DNA from 3 places in the Streptomyces sp. NPDC050145 genome. Region 3 is predicted to be linked to each of the others. Evidence: riboswitches for the same ligand, from Rfam matches in the RefSeq annotation. Region 3 holds a riboswitch; each other region holds the start of a gene.

Region 1 (5,863 bases), on a different contig from region 3:
ACGCCGACCCGCGGGGCGTCGTCGCCGAACAGCGACAGCACCTTCACCTCGGGCACCGCCGCAAGGCCCTCGCGCACCTTCCGGATCAGGTGCTGCTCCCGGGCGACGAGGGAGTCGAAGCCCGCCTCGGTCAGCGCCTTGCAGGCGGAGGCGATCGAGTAGACACCGATGACGTTGGGCGAGCCGGCCTCGTGGCGGGCGGCGCTCTCGTGCCACTCGACGTCCACGCCGCCGTCCGCGCGCCGGGCGACCTTGCGCGACGCGCCGCCGCCGGCCAGGTACGGCTCGGCCTCGGTCAGCCAGTCGGAGCGGCCCGCGAGCACGCCCGAGCCGAACGGCGCGTACAGCTTGTGCCCGGAGAAGGCGACCCAGTCGACGTCCAGGTCCTGTACGGAGACGGGGTGGTGGGGGGCGAGCTGGGCGGCGTCGAGGACGATGCGGGCGCCGTGCGCGTGCGCGGCGGCGGCCAGTTCGCGCACCGGCCACAGCTCACCGGTGACGTTCGAGGCGCCGGTGACGCAGACGAGGGCCGGACCGTAGGGGTCGCGGTCGGTGAGGGCGCGCTCCAGGGTGGCGACGGCCTCGTCGGGGGTGCGCGGCGCGTTCAGGTAGGTGACGCGGGCGTCGCGCCAGGGCAGCAGCGAGGCGTGGTGCTCGGTCTCGAAGACGAAGACCTGGCAGTCGGCCGGGAGGGCCTGGGCGAGCAGGTTGAGCGAGTCGGTGGTGGAGCGGGTGAAGACGACCTGGTCGCCCTCGCGGCAGTCGAGGAACTCGGCGACGGCGGTGCGGGAGTTCTCGAACAGGTCGGTGGACAGCTGGGAGAGGTACCCGGCGCCGCGGTGCACGCTGCCGTAGTACGGGGCGTACGCGGCGACGTCGTCCCACACGCGCTGGAGGGCGGGGGCGCTGGCGGCGTAGTCGAGGGCGGCGTAGGTGACTTCGCCGCCGGTGACGAGCGGCACGGTGACGTCGCGGCCGAGGACCGGCAGCGGGGCGCCGCAGGCGGGGTCGGCGGACTCGGCGCAGGCGGTGGCGGTGGCGGCGGAGGGGGTGTGAGCAGACATGGGTGTCTCCCGGCAGGACAAGGCGAAAGGACGGAGAGATCCCGCACGGCGGCACGACAGGGCTCAAAAGGCCGTCGGCGTACGGGTGTTGACCTCGACGCACGGCGGCAGAGACCCGGCCGGGCGGAGGGTGTGGTGGAGAAGGGGCGAGAAGCCCTAGCGCATTCGCTTGCTCACGAGACTGCTCCCTCGAACGACCCAGGACCCCAGGATTCGCGAGGGGTCCGCGCTTGCCATGCGCCTTGCTGCGCACGGCCTGGTCTTCACCCGGGGCACCCCGCCACGGACGGAGGGTTGCCGGACAGCGAGCCGGGGCCTAAATCGCTGTCACTCATGACCTTGCTCAGCATCCTGCCACACGTCCCGGAAACGGCAAGGGCGCAGTCCAGAATCTGGACTGCGCCCTTGTTCGCGCGGGTGCGGGCGGGTGCGGGTCAGCGCTGGGTGGCGGCCACCCAGCGCTCCAGGGCCGCCTTGGCCGCCCCGCTGTCGATCGAGTGCGCGGCCCGCTCCATGCCGGCCGCGAGCTGCTCGGTGAGCGTGCCCTCGCCCGGGCGCACGGCGACGAGCGCGGCCGCCGAGTTGAGCAGCACGGCGTCGCGGACCGGCCCGCGCTCGCCGTCGAGCAGGCGCCGCGCCACCTCCGCGTTGTACGCCGGGTCGCCGCCGCGCAGGGCCTCGATGGGGACCGGCTCGATGCCGACGTCGCGCGGGTCGAAGCGCTCCTCGCGCACGGCGCCGTCGCGCACCACCCAGACGCGGGAGCTCCCGGTGACGGTCAGCTCGTCGAGGCCGTCGTCGCCGCGGAAGACGAGCGAGGAGTTGCCGCGCTCGGCGAAGACTCCGGCCACGACCGGGGCCATCCGGGCGTCGGCGACCCCGACGGCCTGGGCGCGGACCCGGGCCGGGTTGGTCAGCGGGCCGAGCAGGTTGAAGACGGTACGGATGCCGAGCTGGCCGCGGGCGGCGCCGGCGTAGCGCAGCGCGGGGTGGAACTTCACGGCGAAGCAGAAGGTGATGCCCGCCTCCTCGGCGACCTGGGGCACCCGGGAGGGCGGCAGGTCGAGGTTGACGCCGAGCTTCTCCAGGACGTCGGAGGCGCCGGAGGCGGAGGACGCCGCCCGGTTGCCGTGCTTGACGACCTTGGCGCCCGCGCCGGCCACCACGATCGCCGACATGGTCGAGATGTTGACGGTCTTGGCGCCGTCGCCGCCGGTGCCGACGATGTCGACGGTCTCGCCGGGCACCTCGATCACGTTGGCGTGCTCGTACATGCCGCGGACCAGACCGGAGATCTCCGCGACGGTCTCGCCCTTGGCGCGCAGGGCCACCGCGAAGCCGGCGATCTGCGCGTCGGTGGCCTCGCCCCGCATGATCCGGTCCATCGCCCACGCGGTGTCGTCGGCGCTCAGGTCACGGCCCTCCAGCAGGCCGTTGAGGACGGAGGGCCAGGAACGGCCCGCCGCGGTGTCGCCTCCAGCGGGGGTCAAAGCGCTCATCGCCGCTCCTGGTGATACGCGTAGGACAGGTGGGAAAGGGGTGCTCCCACCTTATCCAGTGCCAGGACGGCGAAGAGCCCCCGTCCAGTGCCTGGACGGGGGCTCCTGCCGTGGCGAACAGCGTCAGAGATCAGTGGTGGCCGTGGCCGCTGGTGATCTCCTTGTACTCCTCGGCGGTGGGCTTGGAGATCTGGTTGTGCTCTCCGTAGTAGCCCTTCGAGAGCTTGGCGCGCAGCTTCTGCACGCGCGACAGCTTGCGCTCCACACCGTTCTCGTCGACCGTCGGGCCGAGCTCCAGCGGCGCGTACTGCTCGTGCGCCGTGAGGGTGTGCAGGGCGTCCTGGTTCAGCGGCTCGTGGACCTCGATGAACTCACCGTGCGGCAGGCGCTTGATGATGCCGGACTCGCGTCCGTGCAGCACCTTGTCCTTGTCGCGGCGCTGGAGGCCGAGGCAGATCCGCTTGGTGGCGATGAAGACCACGACCGGCATCACGAAGAAGCTGATGCGGACGAACCAGGTGATCGCGTTGATCGACAGGTGGAAGTGCGTGGCCCAGAGGTCGTTGCCACCACCGATCATCAGCACGAAGTACCAGGAGATCCACGCGGCGCCGAACGCGGTGCGCGTCGGGGCGTTGCGCGGGCGGTCCAGGATGTGGTGCTCGCGCTTGTCGCCGGTGACCCAGGACTCGATGAACGGGTAGACGGCGATGGCGACCAGGACCAGCGGGAAGATCACCAGCGGGATGAACACACCCAGGACGAGCGTGTGACCCCAGAGGTTGATCTCCCAGCCCGGCATCGTACGGATCAGGCCTTCGGAGAAGCCCATGTACCAGTCGGGCTGGGCGCCCGTGGAGACCTGGTCCGGACGGTACGGGCCGATGGCCCAGATCGGGTTGATCGTGGCGATCGCGGAGATGACCGCGATGACACCGAAGACCAGGAAGAAGAAGCCACCCGCCTTGGCCATGTAGACCGGCAGCAGCGGCATGCCGACGACGTTCTTCTCGGTCTTGCCGGGGCCCGCGAACTGCGTGTGCTTGTGGTAGAAGACCAGGATCAGGTGCGCCACCATCAGGCCGAGCATGATGCCCGGCAGCAGCAGGATGTGGACCGAGTAGAACCGGGCCACGAAGTCGCCGCCCGGGAACTCTCCGCCGAACAGGAAGAACGAGAGGTACGTGCCGACGATCGGCACGGACAGGACCGCGCCCTCCATGAAGCGGACACCGGTGCCGGAGAGCAGGTCGTCCGGGAGCGAGTAACCGGTGAAGCCGGTGAACATGCCGAGGACGAACAGCAGGAAGCCGAACAGCCAGTTGACCTCACGCGGCTTGCGGAACGCACCCGTGAAGAACACGCGCATCATGTGCACGAACATGCCGGCGAGGAAGATCAGCGCGGCCCAGTGGTGGATCTGCCGGATGAGCAGACCACCGCGCACATCGAAGCTGATGTGCATGGTCGAGTTGAACGCCTCGGACATCAGCTGACCCTGCAGCGGGATGTAGCTGCCGTTGTACTCCACCTCGTTCATCGACGGGTGGAAGAACAGCGTCAGGTACACACCCGTGAGGATGATGATGATGAAGCTGTACATGCAGATCTCGCCGAGCATGAAGGACCAGTGGTCCGGAAAGATCTTGCGCATGTTGGCCTTGGCCAGGGAGTAGATCCCCAGGCGGCCGTCGGCCCAGTCGGCGACGCGCTCGCCGGCCGGCGCCTTCTCGCGGGAAGACGCCTCGTTGGTGGTCGTAGTACTCATCCGCGCTCCCAGAAGGCAGGACCGACGGGCTCGTCGAAGTCGCCGAGCGCCGCGAGGTGGCCCTCGTCGTCAATACCGATGCGCAGCTGCGGCAGAGCGTGACCCGCCGGGCCGAAGATCACCCGCGCGCCGTCGGAGAGGTCGAAGGTGGACTGGTGGCAGGGGCACAGCGCGTGGTGCGTCTGCTGCTCGTACAGGGAGATCGGGCAGCCCACGTGGGTGCAGATCTTCGAGTACGCCACGATGCCCTCGTGCGACCACTCGAGCTCGCGCTTGTCCTTGATGTTCTCCGGCTGGATCCGGACGAGCATCAGGGCGTCCTTGGCGATGTTCGTCTGGAAGTCGTGGTCGTGCTCCTCCAGGCCCTCGGGCTTGGCGAAGGTGAGCGAGCCGACCGGGATGTCCGAGGGACGCAGCGGCTCGTTCGTGTTCATGTTGACGAGCTTGAGGCCCTTCTTCCACGACGTGGTGCGCAGCTTCTTCTCGGGCAGCGGCCCGAGGTCGCGCAGCAGCACCACACCGGAGAGCGGCACCATGGCCAGCGCGCCGAAGAGCGTGTTGCGGATCAGCTTGCGGCGGCCGAACTGCGACTCGCGCGCACCGTCGGCGAAGTCCTGCAGGACCTTCGCCTTGACCTCGGGCTCGGCCTCGATCGCGTGACGCTCCTGCGCCACCTCGACGTCCGACATCAGCGTGCGGGCCCAGTGGACCGCGCCGGCGCCGATGCAGAACAGGGCCACGCCCAGGGTCGTGCCCAGCGCGAAGTTCAGCGCGCTGATGTGACCGAGCGGGAAAATGTACACGCTCTTGTCGACGTCGAGGGTGACGTACGAGGCGATGAAGCCGATCGTGGCCAGCATCGAGAGCGTGAACAGGAAGGCGACCACACGCTCGGACCGCCTGGCGGCCCGGTCGTCGATGTCCTGGATCCGGTGCTCGTGCTCGGGCAGACCCGGGTCGGCGAAGGGGTCTTCCTTCACCGCGACCGAGCCGTGGGCCTCGGTGTCCTGCGCGGGCAGGTTCTCTTCTGGAATGTCTTGGCTACTCATGACTTCTTGGCCTTTGCGGTCCGAGCGGCGACCCAGATGGCGACGGCGATCAGGGCGCCGAGACCGAAGATCCACGCGAAGAGGCCCTCGCTGACGGGACCGAGCCCGCCGAGCTTGAGGCCACCGGGGCTCTCGGACTTGTCACCGTTGACCGTGTCGAGGTACGCGATGATGTCCTGCTTGTTCTGCTTGGTCATCGTCGTGTCCGGGAACGACGGCATGTTCTGCGGGCCGGTCTGCATGGCCTCGTAGATGTGCTTCGGGTCGACGCCCTCGAGCGTCGGCGCGAACTTGCCGTGCGTCAGGGCGCCACCCTCGCCGGTGAAGTTGTGGCACTGGGCGCAGTTGGTGCGGAACAGTTCGCCACCCTTGGCGATGTCCGCGCCTTCCGGGTTGTAGTCCTTCTTGGCCGGCGCGACCGGACCGGCACCCAGCGAGGCGACGTACGCCGCGAGCTGGTCGATCTCGGCCTGCGTGTAGATG
Region 2 (5,863 bases), on a different contig from region 3:
GGCAGGCACGTCGGCGGGCACATCGGTGGTCTCGGCACTCGCTCGTCTCGCCATGGCCACATGATCGAGGCGGGGGGCCTCGGGCAGCAACGAGGTTTCCCGGCTGTACGTGCTACATCCAGTGGATCCAGTCGCCGTGCGGGTGCGTGTAGGCGGCCGGCGCGCCGTCGACGGTGAGGACGAACGGCGAGGTCTCGAACCGGGGCGGCTCGATGTCGGCGACCACGCCGGGCGCCTCGTTCGCGATCCACACGACGCCGAGCTCGCGGGTCAGCTCCGCGAAGTCGGCGCGGACCTCCGGCGTCACGTACGCCAGCACCGCCGAGTGGAACACCACGACCCGCGCGCCCCGAGGCGCCTGCCGGACGAGGGCCGGCAGCGCCTCGAACAGGTCGCCCTCGTGGACGGGCACGGGACGGCGCTGCGCGGTCCCCAAGGCGGAGACGAGGCGTTCGCGGCGGGCCGTCTGCCCTGGCCACACCAGGCACTCGAGCCAGGACCGGTCCTCGGGATCCGACGGATCGAGCGGGTTGAGGTCGATGCCGGCCGCCCATGCCACCTCGGGCATCCGCAGTTCCGGGTGCGGGCCCTGCGCCCGGCATCGCAGCGTCGGCGCCTGTGGGTCGCCGCCGGTCAGGTGTGTGTGGCCGTAGTCGTAGGAGTACCGGTCGACGTGCAGGCACAGTCCGGCGCTCGCGCCGACCTCGATCAGGGCGAGGGGTCCGTCGAGCGCGGCCAGCGCGGGAAGGAGGGTTGCGCAGCGGCCCGGTTCGTTGGTCTGGGTGCGCCGGGACAGCATCGTCGCCCGCAGCCGCCCGGCCTGGGCGGTGGCCAACTCCCGCAGCGCGTCCGCGTCGGGCGCCGTGTGCAGCAGGTGACGGGCCGCGGCGAACAGCAGGTTCGGCTGGCGCTTGTCGGGAGGCAGGGTGCTCAGGAAGCTCAGCACGTCGGGGTCGGACGCCACCGCGAGGGCCAGCGTCTCGTAGGCGGGGGATCGTCCCGCCGCCTCGTTCTCGGCGAAGCGGCGATAGTTCTCCGCCGTCGTCACCTGATCGTCCAACCCTGTCATCGCCATGACGTGATCATATGGGCGGGTCGCTGTAACGGCCGCCAAATCAACGGGCGGTAGTGGTTGTTGGCGGAGGGGCGCCGCTCACGAACGCTCCCCCACTGTTCAGAACAAGCAGTTGACGCGAGCGGGCTGCCTCCGGGCATGATCATGCGGGCGCGCACTCCGGATCACCGGACGGGTCGTCGGCGCGGAGGCCCGAACCCCCGAGGGAAGGCGCGAATGGAAGACACGAGCGGAGATGCTCAAGCCGGACGCCGCCTCACCGGGTGCGCAATAGGCCCGGTCGCCGGAGTTGTTGCTTCCTATGCCGGCACGACAATGCTGGGGAGGGCCTGGAACGACTGCGAGATCGGAGTCAATGCATCGGCCAACTTCTTCTCCCTCATTCCCGTCTTCTTCGGGCTGTGGCTGATCATCTCCGTACTCTGGATTCTCTCCTTCGGGTTCCTGGGAGGCCGCAGCATGGCGGCAGCCTTCGTCGTCTCCGTGCTGGCGACGCTGGGAACTTACTGGTTGATGATGTCCGCCTTTGGAGCCCCCTCGGGATATCCGGTGAGTGTGGCCGAGTGCTCCCCCGACAATGCTCCGGCATGGTGGCCTGATTGGCTTCCGCTCTAGCAGTGGAACGCGGATTTCGGTGCGGATTTCGGTGCGGTTCTCAGGCGGGCAGGCGGATGTGCAGAGGTTCACAATCCAGGCGTGCGGCCTCCGCTGCCACGTAGTCCAGGAAGACCTGGCGTACGAAAATGCGTCGGTCGGTGCGGTAGTGGTCCTCGGCGATGAAGACAGCCGGTCCGTCGGAGCAGTTGGCGCGCAGGGCCGCAACCGTCGGGGATGAGGATCCGTCCATGTCACGCCCCTCCTCGTTCGTGATGCCGAGCCCCTGCCCGCGGACTGTTGTGCTGAACGCGCCGGTGAGTGCGGGCTCCTGGACGGTCCTGAGGCGGAACTCGGGATCGCCGGCGGTGCTGAGACGGACGTCGCAGCCCCACGCAGGAGCCACGTCCGCGCCGCCGGGCGTGACGCGCGCCATGGGACGGAAGTCGCGGTACGGCTCGGGCAGGGTCACGTTCTTCAGCCCGCACATCTTCCGGCTGTGGCCGATGGGCTCGAACTGTGCGGGTTCCGGGGCGGGTTCACGGGGCGCAGAGAGTCTGTCGGCGCTTTGGCAGTCGAGCGTCTCCATGGTCCGGTTCGCGACGTCGACGACGATGCGGGCGAGGGCCTGTCGGTTGCGGGCACTGTCCTTCGCGTCCGTGGCGTGGCCGATCTCCTCGTCGCCCACGGCCGCGTCCACGACGGCGGGCCCGCTGTGGCGACCCGGCTCGTGGCATGCGTCGGGCAGTGCGACCCACGCCCGGGTGTCCGAGGCCATTCCCAGCAGGTCACCGCCCAGAGGCGTCATCCGTGTCGACAGGAACTCGTCCGCCCAGGGAAGGTTGTCCCTCGTCAGACCCTTCAGGTCGTGAACGCGGATCTGGGTCGGCCGCGGACGGGACTGTCCGTCGGCGACCAGCAGACGACAGCTTCCCTGCAGCTCACCGCCGCCCACCCAGGCGGGGCGGATCTCGCTGTGCTCGACGTCGTGGTCGCCGACCAGGACCTCCACATCGCGATCGGCCACCGCGTCCCAACAGGGCTTCGCGCCGAACAACGGCAGCGTGCCCGTCCCCCACGCCACGCCGCCCGCGCCGAGCAACGCGCCCGCGACGGCCAGCGCGAGCCCCCGCGCCAGTCGCCGCCGGTCACTGTCCAGAACACCCACGGTTCCCCCTCACCCTCCGTATCGGGGTAGCCCCCGGCAGGTGACGCCCGGAGTCTTGCTATTGTCTTCGCGAATCATCCAGAGGGGTGGAGGGACCGGCCCTACGAAGCCCCGGCAACTCCCCGGTCGACTCGGCGCTCCATCTTCGCGCCGCGCCGTCGGGATCAGTGCCAACTCCGGCTCGCGCCAACGTGGCGCGGGAAAAGATGAGGAGACACGGTGCTCTCTGTGCTGACCTTCGCCCCGGCTCTTTCCGCCCCGGGCCTTCCGCATACCCGTCTCGCGATCACTGCGACACCTCGACCGATGTCTTCGGTCCTTCCTCGCTGATCACCCCCGCCCTCGCCTCGGCGAGGTCTCCGCGATCCTCACTCGCGGCCTGAGACTGGAGTAGGTCTTTTCATGGACATATCCGATATTTCCAGTGGTGTCGGCGTGCTCGACAAGACCGCGGTGATCATGGATGCGCTGGCGGCGGGGCCCGCCACACTCGCGGGGCTGGTCGCCGCCACCGGCCTGTCCCGGCCCACCGCCCACCGGCTCGCCACCGCCCTCGAGCGCTACCGTCTGGTCGGCAGGGACCTGCAGGGCCGGTTCGTCCTGGGCCCGTGGCTCGCCGAACTCTCGGCGGCTTCGGGCGAGGATCTCCTGCTGACCTCGGCGGGCCCGGTCCTCACCGCCCTGCGGGACACCACCGGCGAGAGCGCTCAGCTCTACCGCCGGCAGGGGGACGTGCGCATCTGCGTCGCCGCCGCCGAGCGGACCGCAGGTCTGCGCGACACCGTGCCCGTCGGTTCCGCGTTCCCCATGAAGGTCGGCTCCGCCGCCCAGGTCCTGCTGGCCTGGGAGGAACCCGAGCGCTACCACCACGGGCTGCAGGGGGCTCACTTCACGGCCAGGACCCTCAGCGGCGTACGGCGCAGGGGCTGGGCCCAGTCGATCGGCGAACGGGAACCCGGCATGGCCTCCGTCTCGGCGCCGGTCCGCGACCCGGACCGGCGCGTCGTGGCCGCCGTCACGGTCACCGGCCCGCTCCAACGCCTCACCCGCCACCCGGGCGCCCGGCTCGCGAAGGCCGCCATCCACGCGGCGGACCGCCTCACCGAGGCCATACACCAACCCTGACGGCCTTCCGCGGAAAGGCCCCCTCGTCGCTGTCACGCGGTGCTGATGTCGGCCCCGAGTGCCTTGCGCGCCGTGGCCCAGAGGTCCCGGAGTGCCTGAATGCGCCGGGCCTGCGCCTCTTCGTAGTTCTGCCACGGGCCGGGGCGTCGGTCCAGGTAGAGCGCCCGAGCCGCGCTGTGTTCATGACGCAGGGCGGCGACCACCTTCTCGGCCGCGTCGATCACGGGCTCGGGCCCCTCCAGCATGATCAACGGTTCGACCGCCGCCAGTTCACGGATCGCCTCACGCGCCTGACGGGCCGCGGCATCGAACGACGTTCCTCCCGGGCCTGGAGCCGTTGCGTCTGCGCCTGCCGCCCGGCTGCGTCAGGGAGACATCGGATCGGACAGTGGGGCACCGGACCTCACTCGGCAGATCTGCACTGAGGCTCCGCAAAGTCGATACGGACGTGCCGTGACGGACATCGGCGCGTACGCGGCTCGCCCTTCTATCTCTCGATTGTCCGCTTCGTGACCGTGCTCGGCCGCGAGGGTGCGCCGTCCCTTCGCGAACGATGTGGAGAAGTGGGCCCGGATCCGTGTACGGGTCCACGCGAGTGTGCCGCTCGGACGTTGAACAGGGCGGGCCGGAGCGGCTGTTCATTAGATCTTCCGTGGGCTGCGTGGTTTGATCCACGGCACCGCTCCCCCGGAGTGGCGGCGCCCCCGGACGGGCGTCGCCGTTCCTGCGGTCGAGGCCCGCAGTCCCCAGCGGGGCCACCCCCTCTTGTGGATCCATCCGTGCGAAAGGGAAGTACTGAAATGAACTCCGCTCACCAGCTTCGTACCGTCGAGCTCACCGACGCCGACCTCGACACCGTCTCCGGCGGCGTGGCCCCGCACGCCTCCGTCGTGGCCGGCCCCCAGGCCGTCAGCGACGCGTCGCTCCTGGCGCAGGCCGGCGCCGTCCAGGACCAGGTTCTCGGTGCGGTAGGCCAGTACCACGAGTTCGGCGTCAGCGTCTCCTTCTGACCGCCTGCCTGAGCAAGAAGGACAACGCGTCGCCGCGAGCACCGGCCTGATGCTCGGCTCCCGGCTGTAGCGGCGCGCTGTCCCCTGGGGGCATCTCCGAACGGGGATGCCCCCACGGCGTCGGCCTCGCCGACCGGTCCGGCTATGCCTTGACTGATGCGGCGGATCTGGCGGCCCGCTCGATCTTCGCGCGGTGGGCGGCCCGGGCCTCCTCGTCGATCCGTCTCTCGTGTTCGGCGCGCAGCCCGGTCCGGCCGTCGACGCTCTCGCGCAGGATGTCGGCGTGCCCGGCATGCCGGACGGTCTCGCTCAGGACGTGGGTGGTGATCGCGAACAGGTTCGTGTTGGGATACGGCTCCGACCACCACGGCACATGGCCGGGGGCGTCGAGAGGAAGCTCGTCGATCGTCGCGTCCGAGTGTTCCCAAGTGCGCCGGTAGAACCCGATGATCTGTTCCCGGGTCTCGTCCTCGGCCGCCCACTGGTCGCTGCCGTCGGAGTCCTGCCACCTGCCCAGCGGCTCCGGAGACGGGCGGCCGAAGACCTCGCCGAAGTACCTGGCCTCGACGGTCGCCACGTGTTTGACCAGACCGAGGAGGTTGGTCCCGGTCGCTGTCAGAGGCCGGCGGACGTCGTACTCGGACAAGCCGTCGAGTTTCCACAGCAGCGCCTCGCGGTCCCGCCGCAGTCTGCCGTGCAGGTTGTCCTTCGCGAACGCGTCGATCATGCGGTGTGCGCCTTCCGTGAGGTGTTCGTGGTCTCGAGATCCCGTACGAGTTTCGGGGATGCGGGCCGGTGCCAGGTGAGAATCCAGCCGCCGGCGAGCGCTGCCGCGCCGCCCGCCAGGGCGATCGCCCCGCCTGTTCCGATGCCTGCCGCCACCGCGCCGAA
Region 3 (5,863 bases):
GACGAGCTCGCCGAGGCCACGTACTACCCGGCGAACAAGACGTCCTGGCCCGTGATCAGCGCCGAGATCAAGAAGCAGATCGGCGCCACCGTAGGCCCGAACGGCAGCCCCGCGTCCGTCCTCGGCCGGATCCAGAACGAGGCGGCGGCCGCCGAATCCGCCGAGTAGCGTGGCGGGCATGGACGACATACTCGTACTCGGGGAGCGGGAGAAGGCGCTGCTCGCGTTCGAGGGGCGGAGCTGGGCGTCGCCGGGGGCCAAGGAGCGGGCCATCCGCGAGGAGCTCGACCTCGCCCCCGTGCGCTACTACCAGCTCCTCAACGCCCTCATCGACGACGAGCGGGCGCTGGCGTACGCCCCGGTGACGGTGAACCGGCTGCGCCGGGTACGGGAGTCGCGGCGCGCGGAGCGGTAGCCGGATGCGGCGGCCGGAAATCGCCGGGGTGCGGTACTCGGGCGTACGGCTCTAAGGTCGCCCCTATGGACGCCCCACGGACTGCCGCCGGCCGTGCAGGCCTGGCCGCGCTTCTCGCCCGCCCCGAGCGGAGCGTGATCGCCCTCGACTTCGACGGAACCCTCGCCCCGATCGTCCCCGACCCCGAGCAGGCCCGCGCCCACCCCGACGCCGTCCCCGCGCTCGCCGCCCTCGCGCCCCTCGTCGCCTCCGTCGCCGTCATCACCGGACGCCCCGCCGGCGTCGCCGTCCGCCACGGCGGCTTCGCCGGAGTGCCCGGGCTCGAACACCTCGTCGTCCTCGGCCACTACGGCGCCGAGCGCTGGGACGCCGTCACCGGCACCGTGCACGCGCCCGCGCCGCATCCCGGAGTCGCCGGGGTGCGCTCCGAACTGCCCGGGGTACTCGAATCGGCCGGCCTGTGGCACGACACGTACGTCGAGGAGAAGGGCCGCGCCGTCGCCGTCCACACGCGCCGCGCCCCCGACCCCCAGGCCGCCTTCGACGCCCTCCGCGCCCCGCTCGCCGCCCTCGCCGCCCGCCACGGCCTCGTCGTCGAACCCGGCCGCCTCGTCCTAGAACTCCGTCCGCCGGGTGTCGACAAGGGGGTCGCGCTCACGGAGTACGTGCGCGAGGTGGGCGCCGAATCGGTCCTCTACGCCGGCGACGACCTCGGCGACCTCCCCGCGTACGCCGCCGTCGAAAAACTCCGCGCCGACGGCACCCCGGGCCTCCTCGTCTGCAGCGCCAGCGAAGAAGTCCCCGACCTGGCCGACCGAGCCGACCTGACGGTCCCCGGCCCACCCGGAGTGGCCGCCCTCCTGAAATCCCTGGCCAGGGAACTGGGCGCCCTTTAGGGGGGGCAGCCCGGGCCCCTGGGGGCGCACGAAGTGTGCCCTTCAGGGGCGCGGGGAACTGCGCGAGAAGCCCCACCGGCCGGTCCCCGGCGACGATCGCCAGCCCCCTACGGCGAGAGCCCGCCCCGCGCTCAGCGGGAGCGCAGCGCATCCAATTGGTCCAGGAACCACCGGGCGGGCGGCAACGCAGAACCCGCCGCCACCAACCGCTCGCCCCGCTCGACCCGCTCCGCGTCCGGCATGTCCAGCGCCGCCCCCAACGCGACAGCGGTCCCGCTCACATCGAACGGGTTCACCCCGATCGCGGCGTCCCCGAGCTCCTCGTACGCCCCCGCCTCCCGCGACAGCACGAGCACACACCCGCCCCCGTCGGAGACGATCGGCACCTCCTTCGCGACCAGGTTCATCCCGTCCCGGATCGGGTTCACGAGGGCGACGTCCGCCAGCCGGTACGCCGCCAGGGAGCGCGCGAAGTCGTCCTTCACATGGAGCACGACCGGCGTCCAGCCCTCCGTACCGAAACGGGAGTTGATCGACGCCGCGACCCACGAGACCTCCGCCGTGTACTCCTGGTACACCTCCAGGTCCTGCCGCGACGGATACGCGAACGCGAGATGCACGACCCGCTCCCGCCACTCCGGCCGCGTCTCAAGGAGCAGCTCGAAGGCCCGCAGCCCCCGCACGATGTTCTTGGACAGTTCCGTGCGGTCCACCCGCACCACGACCTTGCGCCCCGCGCCGACCTGCTCCCGCAGCGCCGCGAGCCGCTCCTCGACGTCCGCCCGGTGCGCCCGCTCCCGCAGGAACTCCGCGTCGGCCCCGAGCCCGTGCACCCCGATCTCCGTACCGCCGGGCCCGCCCACGATCCGCGTACAGCACTCCGTGAACGCGTCCGCCCAGCGCCGGGTCAGAAAGCCCAGCCGGTCCGCGCCGAGCATCCCGCGCAGGAGCTGCTCCGCGATGTCGTCCGGCAGCATCCGGAACCAGTCGACGGGCGCCCACGGCGTGTGCGAGAAGTGCCCGATGCGCAGGTCGCCGCGGAGTTCGCGGAGCATCCCGGGCACCAGGGCCAGGTGGTAGTCCTGGACCACGACGGTCGCCCCCGGCGCCGCCCCGTCCGCGAGGGCCTGTGCGAACGCCCGGTTGTACTCCTCGTACGCCGCCCACTGCCGCCGGAACTCCGGTCCGAACGACGGCTCCAACGGGGTCTGGTACAGCATGTGGTGCACGAACCACAGCACCGAGTTCGCGATCCCGTTGTACGCCGCCGCGTGCACCTCCGGGTCGATGTCCAGCATCCGCACACCCGGCTCGGTGATCCCGCGCCGCACCGCCTCCCGGTCCCCGTCGCCGAGCGCCGCGCACACCCACAGCTTGTCGTCGACGGAGCTGAGCGCGGACACGAGCCCGCCCCCGCCCCGCCGGGCCGTGACCGTGCCGTCGTCCCCGACGGCGTACGAGACCGGGCCCCGGTTGGACGCGACAAGAACCTCAGCAGCACCAGGAGTGGAAGCCATACGGGCACGCTAGCCCGCCCCGGAAAGCCTCAAACGTAACGACGCTCACGCCACCCGACGTTCAGGCCACCCGCGCTCACGCCACCCGGCGCTCGCGGTACTCGTCGATCTCCGCCATCGGCGGCCGCTCCTCCGTGTCCACGTCGTGCGTGCGCGGCTCGAAACCCTTCTCGCCCCGCTCGAACTGGGTCAGCACCGGCCGCACCAGATGCCCGCGCGCGAGCCGCAGCTGCGCCGTGCGGTAGATCGCCGCCGCCATCCGGCCGAGCGCCTGCCCGTCCTGGTGCCGGTGCTTCCTGACCCCCACGTCGACCTGGGCGAGCGCGTCCAGGCCCACCGTGTGCAGCGCGTCCACGAGCAGCCCCAGCTCGACCCCGTACCCGACCGGGAACGGCAGCTGCTCGAGCAGGGACCTGCGGGCCGCGTACTCGCCGCCGAGCGGCTGCACGAAACCGGCCAGCCGCGGCCAGTGCAGGTTCAGCAGCGGCCGCGCCACCAGCTCGGTCACCCGCCCGCCCTGTCCCGCGGCGTCACCGAGCGGCCGGTCGTACATCGCCTTCACGAACTGCACGTCCGGGTCGGTGAGCAGCGGTCCGACGATCCCGGACACGAAGTCCGCGGAGAACTCCTTGAGGTCCGCGTCGACGAAGCAGACGATGTCGCCGGAGGTCACGAGGAGTGAGCGCCACAGCACCTCGCCCTTGCCGGGCCGGGCCGGGAGTCGCGGCAGGATCGCGTCCCGGTGCACGACCCGCGCGCCGGCCGCCGCCGCGACCTCGGAGGTCCGGTCCGTGGACCCGGAGTCCACGACCACCAGCTCGTCGACCAGCGGCACCGCCTCCGTCATCAGCTCGCGTCGGATCACGGACACGATCTGGCCGACCGTCGCCTCCTCGTCGAGCGCCGGCAGCACGACACTCACGGTCTGCCCCGACGCGCGCTTCGCGGCGATCAGCTGGTGCGGCGGCCGGTCCGCCACGGACCAGGAGCGCTCGTTCAGCCAGCGCTCTACCTCTTCCAGCACGGTCGGCTGCTCCTCACTCCGCGTGGTGGTGCGGGACGATTTGTGATCCATCTCGCGGTTCGGACGACTATCTCAAGCGTCCAGGCCGTCGGTTACAGTCTTGAACAAGGCCAGGGACCACCGCATGCCGGGGTCGCCGCGAGCCGCGCTCAACAATCGAATACCGCTCATCCAGAGGGGCAGAGGGATACGGCCCGTTGAAGCCCCGGCAACCCTCCAGCCGGTCTCGTAGGACACCGCAACTGTCCATCGCGAGGCTCCCGGCTAGGGAAGGTGCCAAATCCGTCTCACGGCGAGATGCGTCGTGAGGAAGATGAGGAGAAAGGGCCTCGCCTCTCATGGCTGTACAGACTGTCGCCACCGGAACCACCCCCTCCGAGAAGACCGTGGACCTCGGTCCCGCGTCGGGCCTCTCCTGCCGCGAGTGCGGCGCCAAGTTCGAGCTCGGCCCGATCTTCGCGTGCGTCGAGTGTTTCGGGCCTCTGGAGGTCGCGTACGACCTTCCCGTCGGCGACCCCGAGGCGCTCCGCAAGCAGATCGAGGCCGGCCCCGCGAACATCTGGCGCTACGCGCCGCTGCTGCCCGTCCCGGCCGACGTCGCCGAGAAGCCGAACCTGAACCCGGGCTGGACCCACCTGGTCAAGGCCGACAACCTGGCCCGTGAACTCGGCGTCGAGCAGGGCAGGCTGTTCGTCAAGGACGACTCCGGGAACCCGACGCACTCCTTCAAGGACCGTGTCGTCGCCCAGGCCATCGAGGCCGCCCGCGCCTTCGGCTTCACCACCCTCTCCTGCTCCTCCACGGGCAACCTGGCGGGTGCCGTCGGCGCCGCCGCCGCCCGCGCCGGCTTCCGCTCCTGCGTGTTCATCCCGCACGACCTGGAGCAGGGCAAGGTCGTCATGGCCGGTGTCTACGGCGGTGACCTCGTCGCCATCGAGGGCAACTACGACGATGTGAACCGCTTCTGCTCCGAGCTCATCGGCGACCCGCTGGGCGAGGGCTGGGGCTTCGTCAACGTCAACCTGCGCCCGTACTACGGCGAGGGTTCCAAGACGCTCGCCTACGAGATCTGCGAGCAGCTGGGCTGGCAGCTGCCGGACCAGCTGGTCATCCCGATCGCGTCCGGTTCGCAGTTCACGAAGATCGACAAGGGTCTGCAGGAGCTCATCAAGCTCGGCCTCGTCGAGGACAAGCCGTACAAGCTCTTCGGCGCCCAGGCCGAGGGCTGCTCGCCGGTCTCCGTCGCCTACAAGGGCGGCCACGACGTCGTCCGCCCGCAGAAGCCGAACACGATCGCGAAGTCGCTCGCCATCGGCAACCCGGCCGACGGGCCGTACGTCCTCGACATCGCGCGCCGCACCGGTGGCGCCGTGGAGGATGTGAACGACGAGCAGGTCGTCGACGCGATCAAGCTGCTGGCGCGGACCGAGGGCATCTTCGCGGAGACGGCCGGCGGTGTGACGCTCGGTGTCACCAAGAAGCTCATCGAGGCGGGCCTCATCGACCCGTCGCTCACCACGGTGGTGCTGAACACGGGTGACGGGCTGAAGACCCTCGACGCCGTCGCGGAGTCCTCGCAGGCCACCGCGACGATCCGGCCGTCCCTCGAGGCGTTCCGGTCCGCCGGGCTCGCCGAGTAGTTCCCCCGAGTAGTTCCCCGCCCCCCTTTACCGAAGAACAGCCGAGGTGAACCCATGAGCGTCAACGTCCGGATCCCCACCATCCTCCGTACCTACACCGGCGGGCAGGCCGAGGTGCCGGCCGAGGGCGCGACCCTCGCCGACGTCATCGCCGACCTGGAGAAGAACCACACGGGCATCGCCGCCCGCGTGCTCGACGACCAGGGCAAGCTGCGCCGCTTCGTGAACGTGTACGTGAACGACGACGACGTCCGTTTCGAGCAGGGCCTGGAGACCGTGACGCCGGACGGCGCCGGCGTCTCGATCATTCCCGCCGTCGCCGGCGGCTGATCGACGGCGGCTGATCGCCTCGACCGTCCGGGATTTCCCTG

Evidence for each region. A riboswitch is a leader RNA that binds a small molecule or an ion and turns the genes downstream of it on or off. The one in region 3 is predicted to bind S-adenosylmethionine.
Region 1: linked by a shared signal. The riboswitch ahead of ACIBTU_RS16630 (aminotransferase class V-fold PLP-dependent enzyme) and the one ahead of thrC (threonine synthase) in region 3 are both predicted to bind S-adenosylmethionine.
Region 2: linked by a shared signal. The riboswitch ahead of ACIBTU_RS07890 (IclR family transcriptional regulator) and the one ahead of thrC (threonine synthase) in region 3 are both predicted to bind S-adenosylmethionine.

Annotation. Positions count from the first base shown of each region.
Region 1 covers NZ_JBITJS010000007.1:296,488-302,350, forward strand. Annotated here, with positions in the region: gene ACIBTU_RS16630 (aminotransferase class V-fold PLP-dependent enzyme) at 1-1,064, opposite strand, end outside; SAM riboswitch class IV at 1,286-1,403, opposite strand; gene trpD (anthranilate phosphoribosyltransferase) at 1,499-2,563, opposite strand; gene ACIBTU_RS16640 (cytochrome bc complex cytochrome b subunit) at 2,694-4,331, opposite strand; gene ACIBTU_RS16645 (Rieske 2Fe-2S domain-containing protein) at 4,328-5,380, opposite strand; gene ACIBTU_RS16650 (c-type cytochrome) at 5,377-5,863, opposite strand, start outside.
Region 2 covers NZ_JBITJS010000003.1:254,772-260,634, reverse strand. Annotated here, with positions in the region: gene ACIBTU_RS07910 (aminoglycoside phosphotransferase family protein) at 1-54, opposite strand, end outside; gene ACIBTU_RS07905 (DUF2332 domain-containing protein) at 113-1,075, opposite strand; gene ACIBTU_RS07900 (hypothetical protein) at 1,292-1,690, shown strand; gene ACIBTU_RS07895 (hypothetical protein) at 1,731-2,837, opposite strand; SAM riboswitch class I at 2,909-3,050, shown strand; gene ACIBTU_RS07890 (IclR family transcriptional regulator) at 3,240-3,962, shown strand; gene ACIBTU_RS07885 (hypothetical protein) at 3,995-4,207, opposite strand; gene ACIBTU_RS07880 (class IIb bacteriocin, lactobin A/cerein 7B family) at 4,763-4,972, shown strand; gene ACIBTU_RS07875 (DinB family protein) at 5,115-5,699, opposite strand; gene ACIBTU_RS07870 (MFS transporter) at 5,696-5,863, opposite strand, start outside.
Region 3 covers NZ_JBITJS010000022.1:22,757-28,619, reverse strand. Annotated here, with positions in the region: gene ACIBTU_RS33805 (ABC transporter substrate-binding protein) at 1-168, shown strand, start outside; gene ACIBTU_RS33800 (DUF3263 domain-containing protein) at 179-415, shown strand; gene otsB (trehalose-phosphatase) at 481-1,311, shown strand; gene ACIBTU_RS33790 (trehalose-6-phosphate synthase) at 1,443-2,828, opposite strand; gene ACIBTU_RS33785 (glucosyl-3-phosphoglycerate synthase) at 2,905-3,852, opposite strand; SAM riboswitch class I at 4,017-4,172, shown strand; gene thrC (threonine synthase) at 4,191-5,492, shown strand; gene ACIBTU_RS33775 (MoaD/ThiS family protein) at 5,547-5,822, shown strand.